One region of the Mesorhizobium sp. P2_D6 genome, then DNA from elsewhere that is predicted to be linked to it. Evidence: predicted binding sites of a transcription regulator. Region 1 holds the regulator's gene; each other region holds the start of a gene.
What was found. The regulator LexA, encoded in region 1, represses DNA repair genes until DNA is damaged. The targets are predictions, from matches to a motif close to TGTTCNNNNTGTGTTCNG.

Region 1 (4,778 bases):
CCCCGACGCGGCTTTCGGTGATCGGCATGGCGCCGGCCGGCCGCGGCTTTGCCGGCTCAGTCGGCAGGGCGGAGGCTGTCCGCATTTTTACCGGCGCGCCGCTGCCCGAAGGTGCCGACACGATCGTCATCCAGGAGAATGTCCGCGACCTTGGCAATGGCCATATCGAGGTCACCGAGCCGACCGCAAAAGACTGTAATATCCGCCGTCGTGGATTGGATTTCTCGCAAGGCGACCTGCTCCTGCAACAAGGTCGCGTGCTCGATCCGGCCGCATTGTCGCTTGCGGCGTCGGCCAATCATCCACTGCTCAACGTCGTGCGCCGGCCGCTGGTCGCCATCATCGCCACCGGCGACGAGTTGCTGCCGCCGGGGCGTGACCCCGGTCCGGATCAGATCATCTCCTCCAACGCTTACGGCGTCGCGGCCGCCGCGCAGTCTGTCGGCGCCGAAGCGCTTGATCTCGGCATCGCGGCAGATCGCAAGGCCGACATAGCGGCGCTGGTGCGCAAGGCGGTCGCGGCAAAGGCCGACGTCATCGTCACGCTCGGCGGCGCCTCGGTTGGCGACCACGACCTCGTGCACGACGTGCTGACCGGCGAAGGCATGAAGCTCGATTTCTGGAAGCTCGCCATGCGCCCGGGCAAGCCGCTGATGTTCGGGCGTCTCGGCGACATCAGGTGCATCGGCCTGCCCGGCAATCCCGTGGCGAGCCTGGTCTGTTCGCAGCTGTTCTTGAAGCCGCTTTTGGCGCAGCTCGGCGGCCGCACGTACCGGCAGGACATCCGCCCGGCGCAGCTTGGCGCCGCGATGGCGGCCAATGATCTGAGGCAAGACTATGTGCGCGCCGTGGTGAGCGAAGAAACCGGCGCACGGGTGGCGACGCCGTTCGGCATCCAGGATTCCTCGATGCTGAGAATGCTGGCCGACGCCAACGGCTTGATCGTGCGCGAGCCCTTCGCTCCGGCCGCCGCCGCGGGTGCCGCCTGCAGCGTCCTGATGTTACGCTGAACAAAACGTCAACACATTCATTAAACTTTAAAAGGTTGCGGAACACAACTGGAACAGATAGTGTTTGTTCTGGGTTTGTTTTTTCCGATTCTGGTTTCAGAACCCGTGGGGGCCGCGATGCTGACGCGTAAACAACATGAACTTCTGATGTTCATCCATGAACGCCTGAAGGAGAGCGGAATCCCGCCGTCTTTCGACGAGATGAAGGAGGCGCTCGACCTCGCGTCCAAGTCCGGCATTCACCGCCTGATCACGGCGCTTGAGGAGCGTGGCTTCATTCGCCGGTTGCCGAACCGGGCGCGCGCGCTCGAGGTGCTGCGGCTGCCCGACTCGATCGCACCCGGCCTCAATGCGGCGAAGAAGTTTTCGCCAAGCATCATCCAGGGCAGTCTCGGCCAAGGCGGTCAGGGCCAAGGCGGTCTCGGCCGCCAGATCAAGCCGGCCTCCTCGTCTCGTTCGATGTCGGCCGGCAATGACGACGCCGTTTCCGCGGTGTCGATCCCGGTGATGGGCCGCATCGCCGCCGGTGTGCCGATCGACGCAATCCAGCACCAGACGCATTCGATCTCGGTGCCGCCGGACATGATCATGGGCGGCGAACACTATGCGCTCGAGGTCAAGGGTGACTCGATGATCGAGGCCGGCATTTTCGACGGCGATACGGTGATCATCCGCAATGCCGATACGGCGAGCCCCGGCGAGATCGTGGTGGCGCTGGTCGATGAAGAGGAAGCGACGTTGAAGCGCTTCCGCCGCAAGGGCGCCTCGATCGCGCTGGAAGCCGCCAACCCGGCCTACGAAACCCGCATCTTCGGGCCGGACAGGGTCAAGGTGCAGGGCAAGCTGGTCGGCCTGATCCGGCGCTACTGAGCCGGCTTACTTTTCGAGCCGCTTGTAAGGCGGCAGACCGCGTGCTTCGCGTGAGAAGCGGCGTTGCTCGTGCCAGGGACGATAGGGCTTGTCGACGGCGAAACGGATCATTGGCGCTGTCGCGGCCGATTGTGGGTCGAAGAAGACGGCGGCACTGCCATCGCGGGCAAGTTGCTTCTTGGTCACGACCAGCACCAGCGGGTCGCGGCACGGATTGTAGGCGGTGGCGTCGTCGATGACGATCAGGCTCGCGAAAGCGCAGGCTGGCCGCGCTGTGTTGCGGTCTTTTGCCAGCGCGATGATGGCTCCGGCCGGATGCCGGGCAATGCAGAGATTGCCTGTGCAATAGAAGGGCGAGCCTGGCGGCAGGTCGAGCGGGTCTAGATCGAACCGCGTGTCCGTTGCCTCGAAAATCTCAGGCGGGATAATGGTTTCGGCTCTCAATGCCCGTTTCCAATTATCGGTGGTGAATTCGTTCCAGCGTTCCCGGTTGAGCGCGAGTTCGCCGCCGCCGATCGGCAATGCCACCAGATGCGCATCTTCCGAGATAAGCAGATCGGGCGTGCGCACCTGTGGCACAGTCAACAGGCCGGCCAGCGCGAAAGGCACGGCCGCCAGCCTCAGCCACGTGGTGGCCATGGTGGCGATGACGAGGGCGACCGCCACCAGCAGCACCGAGCGGATAGAGATCAGGCCGACGGCATCGACCGGCGAACGTTCGGAAATCCAGGCGGAGATGGCGATCATCGCCGCCAGGCCCTTGCCCATCACATAAAGGAACGGTCCATCGGCGCCGAACGGCATCGCCAGCGCGCTGAGCACGGCGAAGGGCATGACGATCAACGACACAATCGGCATCACGGCCAGATTTGCGAGCAGGCTGAGTGGCGACACGCGCTGGAAATGCCAGATGGCGAATAGCGCGGTGGCACTTCCGGCAATGATCGAGGTCATGGCGAGGCCGCCCATGGCCAGCAGGAATCTTCGCGACAGAAAGCCGACGAACGAGCGCCTTGCGGGCGGCGTTCTCACCTTGTCGGCACGGTAGTCGGCCCAGCCGGCATAGGCGCCGACAAGGGCGGCGGTGGCCGCAAACGACATCTGGAAACTCGGGCCGACAACCTCATGCGGCGACACAAGGATGACGGCGATGGCCGAGATCGCCAGATTGCGCATGGTCAGCGCTGCGCGATCAAACAGCACCGCGACAAGCATGACCGCCAGCATGATGAAGCTGCGCTCGGCGGCAACCACGATGCCTGAAATGACGAGATAGGCGGCGATGGAAACAAGTGCCGCTGCGGCGGCATATTTCTTGACAGGCCGGCGCGAGGAGAAATCGGGAAACAGCGCGAAGGCGCCGCGCAACAATGCCATGATGGTGCCGGCGACCAGCGCCATGTGCAGGCCGGAAATGGAGATGATGTGGTAGATGCCAGTGCGCCGCATAGCCTCGTTGACCTCGTCCGGAATGCCGGCGCGCACGCCGACTATGAGCGCCGCGGCAATCTCGCCTTCGGCGCCGCCGATTTTGCCCCTGATATGGTCGGCAATGTTTTCGCGCGCATTCTCGATTGCCGAAGAGAGCCGTGCGGTCAGCGGCGGCGGGCCCTGCGAAGCAATGGTTTTCGGATTGCCGAGAAAGAAGCCGCTGCCGCCGATACCGGCGAAATAGCTGTCGAAGGAGAAATCGTAGCTCTCCGGTCGCACCGGACCCGTCGGCGGCAACAGCCTGGCATAGCCGGCGATGAGGGAGCCGGCGGTCATATCGGCCGGAATCCCACGCGCCGAGAGCCTGACCCGCTCCGGCGCGTAGCGCAGCTTGGGGTGAGCGGTGGAAATAATGTCGAGCGTCAGCCTGACGCGGCCGTTTTCCATCTCCTCAAGGCTGACGACGCGTCCGGTCAGCCGTGTCTGGATCTCGGAGCCCAGCATTTGCGTTCCGGCGCGCCAGGTCTCGACCTTGGCGGCGACGACGCCGAGCGCGCACAGCATCGCGGCCACGCAGAGCAGATGCGTCTTCGGCCAGGACCGCGCGACGGCTGCGCAACAGGCCATGAGCAGCACAATCGCGATTGGTTGGGCAAAGCCCGGCTCGCTGGCCAGCGAGAAATAAATGATGACGCCGGCCGCCAGGAAAACCGGCACAAGCAGGAAGGCGACGCCGCGGTCGAGTTCGGTGCCGGCGGCCACGGCAAGGCTGCGACGGATTGCTGGCCATGTCGAACGGCGCAGCAGCCTACGCAAACGGATGGCGGATCCGGGCACAGCGACCGGCACCGACGCAGTGTCATTCGGAGACAAAGGCCGGAGGCCAGGTCGCGTCTCGGGCAGCGCGACGGGCATCGGCTCGGCGTTGGGACTATCGGCAAACAAGGAGCGTTCGTTGACGCTTGTCGCAGCGCCCTCGCCTTGATCCTCGCCCCGGCCACGTCCAGCCATCGGGTCTGCCCCTTGCGCCCCAGACCCCCTATGCTACATGAACGCGCAAAGCGCGAAAGTCCGCGCGATCACGCCCCCCGTTTTCTAGCCTTGCCCGAGAATTGCAATGTCCAACAAAATTGCCATGTCCAACAGGGTGGTCACCCGTTTTGCCCCCTCGCCCACCGGCTACCTGCATATCGGTGGCGCGCGCACGGCGCTGTTCAACTGGCTGTATGCCAAGCACACCGACGGCACGATGCTGCTGCGCATCGAGGACACCGACCGCGAGCGTTCCACGGAAGCGGCAACCCAGGCCATTCTCGATGGGCTTACCTGGCTCGGCCTGTCCTGGGATGGCGGGGCCGTCTCGCAGTTCGAGCGTGCGCCGCGCCACCGCGAGGTGGCCGAGGAGTTGGTGCGCCTGGGCAAGGCCTATTACGCCTACGAAACACCGGCTGAGCTTGAGGCGATGCG
Region 2 (4,778 bases), on a different contig from region 1:
TCCCGGCTGGTCTTCGACCGCTGAGACCGTCTAGAAATTCTACTCTGGCGGCCATCTGACGGCGTTTTCTGCGCTTCCGGTGCTCACGGACCCAAACGTCCGCTGCGCTCCGGTTCTCGAAAACACCACCGTCTGACTCACCAGAGCGAATTTCGAAACGATCTCCTAGCGCTTGCACCAAGCGAAGCGCCGCCCGGCAATAGGCTCTGGCCGATTGGCAGAAGCCCCCGAGTTCCGTATATCGGCGGCTTGCCTTGCCGCAATTCCGGACGGAAAACCGCTACGCACTTTTCCTGGACTTGCTCGACCCGCTGGAGACCAGAAGATGCCCCTGAAGATCGCCGTCCAGATGGACCATGTCTCCACCGTCTCGATCGCCGGCGACACGTCGTTTGCGCTGTCGCTGGAGGCACAGCGGCGCGGCCACCAACTGTTCCACTACACGCCCGACCGGCTGTCGATGCTGGGCGGCAAGGTGTTTGCCGGCATCGAGGAGATGAAGCTCCGCGACGAGAAGGGCAATCACTACACGCTGGGCGACAAGGTGCGCACTGAGCTCTCGGAGATGGACGTGATCCTGCTGCGCCAGGATCCGCCCTTCGACATGAACTACATCACCACCACGCACATCCTCGAGCGCATTCACCCCAAGACACTGGTCGTCAACGACCCGGCCTGGGTGCGCAACAGCCCGGAAAAAATCTTCGTCACCGAATTCCCCGACCTGATGCCGGAAACGTTGATCACCAAGGATCCACAGGAAGTCGCCGCCTTCCGCAAGCAATTCGGCGACATCATCGTCAAGCCGCTCTACGGCAATGGCGGCGCCGGCATCTTCCATCTCAGGGAGGACGACCGCAACCTCGCCTCGCTGCTCGAGATGTTCGCCCAGCTGTCGCGCGAGCCCTATATCGTGCAGCGCTATCTGAAGGATGTGCGCAAAGGCGACAAGCGCATCATCCTGGTCGATGGCGAGGCAGTCGGCGCCATCAACCGTGTGCCGGCCGACCACGATTCACGCTCCAACATGCATGTCGGCGGCCGCGCCGAAAAGACCGAGCTGACGGAGCGCGAGCGCGAGATCTGCGCCCGCATCGGACCGGCGCTGAAAGAGCGCGGCTTCATCCTCGTCGGCATCGACGTGATCGGCGACTACATGACCGAGATCAACGTGACCTCGCCGACCGGCGTGCGCGAAGTGCAACGTTTTGGCGGCGCCGACATTGCCAGCCTGTTCTGGGATGCGGTGGAAGGGAAGCGGAAATAGAGCAGTTTCACGGAACCACAGAACCGCTCTATCTCTTTGCTTTCACGCAATTCCTGCGGGAAAACCGTTTCATACCTTGCCCTAGATCACAATGAAATCGTCCGCGGTGACCCAGGTGCCCGGGTCGACGGCGGCAAACTTGACAGCCGCCGCGCCGCCTACCCCGTCCACATCGTACAAAAGGTCGCCGGTAGCATCGTTGTAGAGGATGTGGTCGCTGTCATCGATGGCTTGGTGACCTACCGCGAAGGCTGCCGCGAAAAGCGGTCCGGCCTGCAGTCCGACAAACACGGAGCTGTCCAGGCGGATCATATCATCTTGCGCATCGAAGTCTTCGATCCTGTCGCAATTCGCCAGTCCAAGCGCGTCGAACACGAAGACATTCCTGCCCTCGCCGCCGGCCAGCCGGTCGCCGCCGGCACCGCCATTGAGGATGTCATCGCCAACGCCGCCGCGCAGGTCGTCGGAGCCGGCACCGCCGTCGAGGGCATCGTCGCCCTCATCGCCACGGATGCCGTCCGTGCCCGCGCCGCCGCTTATGACGTCATTGCCGGCGCCGCCCTTCAGCCAATCCGTGCCTGCGCCGCCGATGAGGGTGTCGGCGCCGGTGCCGCCGAACAGCTGGTCGTTGCCGGCGCCGCCATCGAGCGTATCGTTGAACGAGGTGCCTATGACACGGTCGCCACCGCCCAGCGCGGTGACGAGCGCGGCACGATCATGGGCTCCGTAGTTCACTGTGTTCGCGGCGTCGGTCAGCGCGATGGATTCGGCTGGTGGGGCAACCGTGATCGTAATCGTCGCCAGATTGCTGTTGCCCTGGCCGTCCGTGGCGTAAACCGTGAAGCTGTCGGTGCCGACGAAGCCCGCCTCGGGCGTGTAGTCGAACAGATTGCCGTTCAGAAAGTCGGCATGATAGTGCAGGCTGTTGCCATAGTGACCCTGATGAAACGGATAGTGGTTGCCGTCGAAACGCGTGCTTTGCTCAAAGGTGGCGTGGTCCGGCCCATCGACGACGACAAAGCTCAGGAGATCGTAGTCGGCATCGGCCGCGCTGAATTTGATGTCGTCGAGAAATTCCCCCTGCGAAACCGACACATTCAGATTGGCGACCGTGGGCGCATGATTGACGAACGTGTCGGGCTGCAGCGTGCCGCCCTCCAGGATGATCTGGTGCTGGCCGTATTGGGTGTTTTCGCCGCCGAAATACTCGTTCGCCCCGATCCAGGTGACAGTGATGGTGTCGGGGCTGTCGGCGTTGACCGAGACGATCCGGGCCGACAGGTAGGCGGCCTGGTCGGACAGGGTGCGGAGAAGATTGCCGTCGTTGTCGAAGACTTGCGTCTCGACCGTCGTCCAGGTCTCGGTCCTGCCCTCATTGGTGAAGCTGGTGATGGTGAAGAAGCCGTCGAAGACATCGACCGAAGCCACGTCGATCCCGCCAAACGGGAAATCGGGCTTTGCCCCTATCGGCCCGATCACGTCGCCGTCGGGTTCCGTGATGCTGAAAAGCACCGCGTCTGGGCTTGGATTGGGATAGTCGGGTTCTTCCCATACGGTGAGCTGACTGCCATTGCTTAAGGTCGGCATCCTGTTTTCCTCGCTTTGGCGCCTGGACGCGCTGCGGATGTCCCCCAGTCCCAACCATACCATAGTATGCGAGTCGGATCGGTGACACCCAACCGCGCCGCGCCTTTGTGGTTAATTCTGTCTCGGGCGAAGGCAGGCGTCGGCATCGTATGGTGCCGGAAGGACGGCGACACTTGCATGTTCCTGTAATGTTCTTGCCTTGGCCTGAAATCTATGGTTGTTTTAGCTGACGTCGCTCGCGGTCTGATCAGAAAGGCCCGAGGGAGCCGGTATCCGGGGGCTTGAACAAATGGTGGCGCGGGTTCGCACGGTTGCTTTCCAAGGCATCGAGGCCGTGCCGGTCGATGTCCAGGTGATGATCGCGCCGGGCAAGGTCGGCATGCACATTGTCGGCCTGCCCGACAAGGCGGTGGCCGAGAGCCGCGAGCGGGTGCAGGCGGCACTCCATGCGTCGGGCCTGTCGATGCCGTCGAAAAAGGTCACGGTCAACCTGGCGCCCGCCGACCTGCCCAAGGAAGGCAGCCATTACGACCTGCCGATTGCGCTCGGCCTGATGGCGGCGCTTGGCGCCATCCCGGGCGATATGCTGGCCTCCTATGTCGTGCTCGGCGAATTGTCGCTCGACGGCACCATTGCCGCGGTCGCCGGCGCGCTGCCGGCGGCGATCGGCGCCAATGCCGAGGGAAAGGGCCTGATCTGCCCATTCGGCTGTGGACCGGAAGCAGCATGGGCCGGCAAGGATTTCGACATATTGGCGCCGCGCAGCCTGATTGCGATTGCCAATCATTTTCGCGGCACGCAGGTGCTGTCGCGGCCCGAGCCCGGCATCCATGTCTCGGCGCGCGACCTGCCCGACCTCTGCGACATCAAGGGCCAGGAGAGCGCCAAGCGGGCGCTGGAAGTGGCGGCCGCCGGCGGCCACAATCTGCTGATGGTCGGCCCGCCAGGCTCGGGAAAATCGATGCTGGCGCAAAGGCTGCCCTCGATCCTGCCGCCGCTGGCGCCGAAGGAGCTTCTCGAAGTCTCGATGATTGCCTCGGTGGCGGGCGAACTCGGCGAAGGCAAGCTCACCGACCGGCGGCCGTTCCGCGCTCCACACCATTCGGCTTCGATGGCGGCGATGGTCGGCGGCGGCCTCAGGGTGCGGCCGGGCGAGGTCTCGCTCGCCCATCACGGCGTGCTGTTCCTCGACGAATTCCCCGAATTCTCGCCGCAGACGCTGGATGCGCTGCGCCAGCCGCTGGAGACCGGCGACTGCATGATCGCGCGCGCCAACCACCGCGTCACCTATCCGGCGCGCATCCAGCTGGTGGCGGCGATGAACCCCTGCCGCTGCGGCATGGCCGGCGAACCCGGCTATCGCTGCCTGCGCGGCGAGCGCTGCCGCACCGACTACCAGGCGCGCATTTCAGGCCCGCTGCTCGACCGCATCGACCTCAGGATCGAAGTGCCGGCGGTCTCGGCCGCCGACCTGATCCGCCCCGACCGGGCGGAAAAGAGCGCCGCCGTAGCCCAGCGCGTGGCCCGCGCCCGCATCATCCAACGCGAGCGCTTCGAACGGCTCGGCGTCACCAGCGCGACCACCAATGCGCATTGCTCGCCCTCGATCATCGAAGACATCGCCGTGCCGGATGCAGCCGGCCTGTCGCTGCTGAGAGACGCCAGCGAAAAGCTCGGCTTTTCGGCGCGCGCCTATCACCGCGTGCTGAAAGTGGCGCGCACGCTGGCCGACCTCGACGCCAGCGAGACCGTCGGCCGCATCCACCTGGCCGAGGCGATTTCCTATCGCATGATGTCGGAGCGGGTGGCGCAGGCGGCTTAGGCGTCGCCTTAACTGAGCCGGACGATGTGCATTTCGCGTCGGGGGGCCGTGCGTGCTATGATCGCGTAGATCCGCGGGGGCGAGGGATGATCTCAGTTTCAC
Region 3 (4,778 bases), on a different contig from region 1:
ATGCGCATGCGCCGGGAAGGCGCCGTGATCGCCTGAGATGGCCATCTGCAGGCCGGCCGCAATTCCCAATATGAGGAACACGATGGCGGTTTTGAAAAAGAGCTCTGAAACCTTAGGCATGTCGTTCTCCCCCGATGCCGTTTACCCCAGTATTGCGAAGGCTACACTTAGGAGTGAAGATTTTCCATACCGTACTTGGGGTTAGTAACGCTTTTTCCCTAGGACCGGCAGTTCCCTCGGCCCGTCAAAAAGCCGCCGGGGCGAACCCGGCGGCATGGTCGTTCTATTGGGCCGTTTCAGCCGTGGTCGGCTTACGGCGTTGCCGGAGCCAGCTTGGCGGCCATCTGGTCGATCTTGTCGGCAAGCACGCCGTTGGCCCAGTCGGTGACCTCGGGGTCGACCGGCTTGTTGGCCATATCGGCGAGTGCGTCATCGAGCGATGGGATGTCGGCGGCAGCTTCGGTGGCCGCAGCCTTGGCATCCAGTGCCGCCTGAGTGGCGTCATCCACCGCGGCCTGCGCTGCGTCGAGATCGGCCTGGGTCGGGACCTCGTCGGGCGGGGTAAGCGGGTCAGCCGCTTTCGCTTCCAGCGCTTCGAGCGCGGCCTGGGCGTCGAGGACCGCCTGATCAGCGGCTACGACCGCGGCTTGGGCGTTCTTGGCAACTGCCGACGCCGTCACATAAGCCTGAACGCCGGCGAACTTCTTGCTCTTGGAGTTCATATAGGCGTTGATGTTGCGTTGCAGCGAGTTCAGCCGGCCAAGCTTGGCGTGGATGTTCTTTTCCTTGGGCGTCGCGGCGACTTCGACGTCATCGACAGCCTGGTCGTCGGTCGAGGCCTTCTTGCCGGCATGAGCCGATGCCGATTTGCCATGCGAAGCGCTGTTGCCGGATTTGCCGCTGTTGCCGCCGCCATTGCCGTTGCCGCCACCGTTGCCACCACCATGGCCGTGGCCACCACCGTTACCGTTGCCACCAGCACCAGCCAGGGCCGGAGAGGCCAGAAGCGCAAACGCGGCAAGCGCCGCTAAAAGAGTTTTTCGGGATGTCATAATACCTCCTCGGGGGATAGCCCACCTCCGCCGACTCGCTATAGCAGCGCCATGTGAGAATTTGCTAATTCGACGGAGTAAACTTTAGATAAATGTGGTTGCGGTACGCGATAATCGACCGGCAAAAGGTTGGACAAAATCTTGTAAATAATTGATATATAAAGATAAATATGAACACCGCCGTGCGGACCGGCCCTTTGCGCGACTGACGCCCTATACTGATCAGACCTTAGGCCTAATTGCTGCGATACTTAGGTCGCAACCAAGACCGTCGTCGGGTGATTTGCCGAACAGGTGTCGAATACGGATTCGACATGAGCGAGCACCTGCAGAGCCCGCTTTCGACGCGGATGGATTGAGGGCCGGCACCCACGCGTTCGGAGCATCGGTGATGGTCGATTGTCGCCCCGAAGGCATCGCCTTTCAGGCGCTTGCGGCATTGGGCCCTATGGCATCAGCAGGATATCGGCGCCCGGCTGTTCGTCGAACAGCACGGCGCAGCCGCGCCTCAGCGCCACCGCAGACAGGGCATTGGCCACCGCCTCGTCCGGCGACACGAAATCGCCAGTCAGCACCCGCAATTCTTCCACCGCCTTGGCCATAGACACGCAGTGCCCGGCAACGCGATCGCTCGTGCAGGCGTCAACGACGCTGACGAGGTCGATCATCTCGAACTGGCCCATACCAGCCTCCACGAAACAGTGTCCCAACGAGACCATGAACGCGGCGGCGAGACACAATGTTCCCCCGGCCCCTGACAAGGCAGATCAATCGACGGCCGGATCTCCGGCGAATTCACTGGAGGTAAGCGCGGCGCTTGACAGCGGACCCTGTTTGTTCTCTATTTGTTCGTCAAAACCACCCTAGCAACAGACGCGGCTAATGCTGCAACGCCCAAAGGAACGGCCGGGATGGAACCCACCATCCTGCATGCGGATCTCGATGCCTTCTATGCCTCGGTGGAGCAGTTGCTCGACCCGTCGCTCAGGGGCAAGCCGATTGCCGTCGGCGGCGGTGTCGTGCTGGCCGCATCCTACGAGGCCAGGGTTTTTGGCGTGCGCAGCGGGATGCCGGGACGGCGCGCGCGGGAGCTTTGCCCGCAGTTGATCTTTGTCGGCGGAAATTTCGGCGAGTACCAGAGGCTGGGCGACGCTGCGATAAAAGTGCTCGACGATTTCACGCCGCTGGTCGAGCGGATTTCCATCGACGAGGCCTTTGCCGATGTCGCCGGCTGCACGCATCTGTTCGGGTCGCCGGCCGAGATCGCCGCCACGGTGCGGCGACGTGTACGGGCCGAGCTCGGCCTGCCGATCTCGATCGGCGTGGCGCGCACCAAGCATCTGGCCAAGATCGCCTCGCAAGTGGCGAAGCCCGACGGGCTGGTGGTGGTCGATCCGGCAACGGAGCTCGCCTTCCTGCACGACCTGCCGGTCGGGTTGATGTGGGGCGTCGGCCCGGCGACCAAAGCGCGGCTGGCCGAGATCGGCATCGAGACCATCGGCCAGTTGGCCAAGACCCACAGCGGCGCGTTGCGCCGACTGCTCGGCCCCGCCGCCGGCGAGAAGCTGGCATCGCTGGCGTGGAACCGAGATCCGCGAAAACTCGAGACGCACCGGCGGGCGCATTCGGCCGGCGCCCAGTCGGCGCTCGGCAAGCGGCCGGCCGAGGCCCATGTGTTCGGACCTGTTCTTCTGCATCTGGCAGACCGGGTCGCCAGCCGGCTCAGGGCAAAATCGCGGCCCGGCCGCACAGTGACGGTGCGGGTGCGTTTCGCCGATCTGCACGCGGTCACGCGCTCGGTGACGCTCGATCAGCCGATTTCGGCGACCGGGATGCTGGCCGAAATCGCCGAGGAACTGGTGCGCGGCGTGCTGGCCGCCAACCCTCGGGAGAAGACCATCTCGCTGCTGGCGATCTCGGTGTCGCAGCTGGAAGAAAGTGCCGAGCTGCAGCTCGAGCTGCCGCTCGGCCTCGATGACGAGAAGCAGCGGCCCGGCAGCAAAAAGGGCCTGGCGCGCTTTGGCGCCGACCGTGCCATCGACAAGATCCGCCAGCGCTTTGGCAGAGAGGCGGCCGGCTATGGCGCGGTGGCGCTGGAAGCCCGGCGCTCGGTCCCCGACGCCTTCCGCGAACTGGCGGAAAAGGAGCTGTGAAAACTATCGGCCGGTGCGCCAATAGCGATGCACCTTGACGCCGCTCGCGTTTGCCCCATTCCAGGGCTCGCAAGCTATGCCGTCATGGTCGACGTCGTGCGTCGGCCAGTAGCCCGGTTCTCCCATATGCGCAGGGGCCAGCCCGACGGCACGGGCAGTGCTACAGTTCGGAATGCCGCAAGGTGCCTGAGCACGGCCCAGGGCGAGTCGAACCGAACGCCCAGGAAGCCGGAAACGATGTAGCCGAACAACAGGATGAATGGAGCCAGCATGGCCAGCCATCTCAACCTGCCCGACCTGCCGTGGCGGCGATGCATCGGCCAACGCAGGAACGGCAGGAGCATCATCCTTGGCAGCCAAAACTTTCAATGGCGCAAAAAGTTGCACAGGCAATGTCGCAAACGCTGCACTGCCTCTATAACAGGCCTGGGTCGAGAAAGGCAGGACGTGCGATTACTTGGGGTTTTCCTGGGAGAGTTCTTGCGGCGTTGGGGCAGACTGTCGCTGGCCCTGCAGTTCCTCATTGCCGGCGGTATCGGGCTGCTGGTGGTGATGCTGGTGGTCGGCCTGTGGGTGACCTCGCAAATTCGGCAAGGCGTCATGCGCAATTCCGCCGCGACCACGGCGCTCTATGTCGACAGCGTGATCGCGCCGCTATTGCCCGACATGCGCAAAAGCCGCGAGCTCGACGATACCGTCAAGCGGGCGCTCGACGAGACGCTCGACCAGGGTGCACTCGGCAAGCGGCTAGCGTCGTTCAAGCTGTGGCGGCGCGACGGCACGATCCTCTACGCCAAGGATACGACGCTGATCGGCAAGGTGTTCGAGCCCAACGCCAACCTGGTCGCCGCCTTCAGCGGCAATGTCGTGGCCGAGTACAACGACCTCGACGACGATGCCGAGAGCCGATACGAGAAAAAGACTGAAGCTGGGCCGCTGCTGGAAATCTACAATCCGGTACGCGAACCCTGGTCGGGCGAAGTCGTCGCCGTTTCGGAGTTCTACGAGGTTGCCGACGGCTTCGAGTCGACGCTGAACGTCGCTTTGTGGCAAAGCTGGCTGGTTGTGGCCGGCGCCACGGCGGCGGCACTGGCGCTTTTGTCGGGCATCGTCTTTCGCGGCAGCCGCACTATCCAAACCCAGCGGGCGGCACTCGAAGCCAAGATCGCCGAATTGCGGGCGCTGCTGTCACAGAATTCATCGCTGCGCCAGCGCGTGCAGCACGCCTCGCGCCGCGCCACCGCGCTCAACGAACGCTATCTCAGGCGCATCGGCGCCGATCTTCACGACGGGCCGGCCCAGCTCGTGGCGCTGGCGGCCCTCAGGATGGACAGCCCGATCTTACTTGATCCCGGCGCCCCCACCGCGCTGCGCGAAGCCGAGATCGCCGACATCCACAAAACGCTTGATGAAGCGATCCGCGAGATACGCGGCATCTGCAACGGTCTCGTCCTGCCGCAGATCGAGACGGCGGCGGTGCTCGACATATTGCGGCTGGCGGTCACCGAACACCAACGGCGGACCGGAACCTCGGTTTCGCTGACGCTGCCAAAGCGCTTGCGCGAACCCGGCC

Region 2: AC1D1L_RS16425 (YifB family Mg chelatase-like AAA ATPase) is a predicted target of LexA. The motif match lies at 3,033-3,050, and genes of this name have one in related genera.
Region 3: dinB (DNA polymerase IV) is a predicted target of LexA. The motif match lies at 1,888-1,905, and genes of this name have one in related genera.

What each region holds. Positions count from the first base shown of each region.
Region 1 is NZ_JBFUEG010000003.1:129,563-134,340, forward strand. It holds gene AC1D1L_RS06980 (molybdopterin molybdotransferase MoeA) at 1-1,010, shown strand, start outside; gene lexA (transcriptional repressor LexA) at 1,128-1,880, shown strand; gene AC1D1L_RS06990 (ComEC/Rec2 family competence protein) at 1,887-4,322, opposite strand; gene gltX (glutamate--tRNA ligase) at 4,447-4,778, shown strand, end outside.
Region 2 is NZ_JBFUEG010000007.1:39,594-44,371, reverse strand. It holds gene AC1D1L_RS16440 (GtrA family protein) at 1-24, shown strand, start outside; gene gshB (glutathione synthase) at 326-1,267, shown strand; gene AC1D1L_RS16430 (Ig-like domain-containing protein) at 1,349-2,854, opposite strand; gene AC1D1L_RS16425 (YifB family Mg chelatase-like AAA ATPase) at 3,144-4,676, shown strand; gene AC1D1L_RS16420 (GNAT family N-acetyltransferase) at 4,763-4,778, shown strand, end outside.
Region 3 is NZ_JBFUEG010000009.1:141,953-146,730, forward strand. It holds gene AC1D1L_RS20465 (hypothetical protein) at 1-120, opposite strand, end outside; gene AC1D1L_RS20470 (hypothetical protein) at 312-1,052, opposite strand; gene AC1D1L_RS20475 (hypothetical protein) at 1,499-1,735, opposite strand; gene dinB (DNA polymerase IV) at 1,964-3,205, shown strand; gene AC1D1L_RS20485 (excalibur calcium-binding domain-containing protein) at 3,209-3,331, opposite strand; gene AC1D1L_RS20490 (hypothetical protein) at 3,280-3,477, opposite strand; gene AC1D1L_RS20495 (sensor histidine kinase) at 3,758-4,778, shown strand, end outside.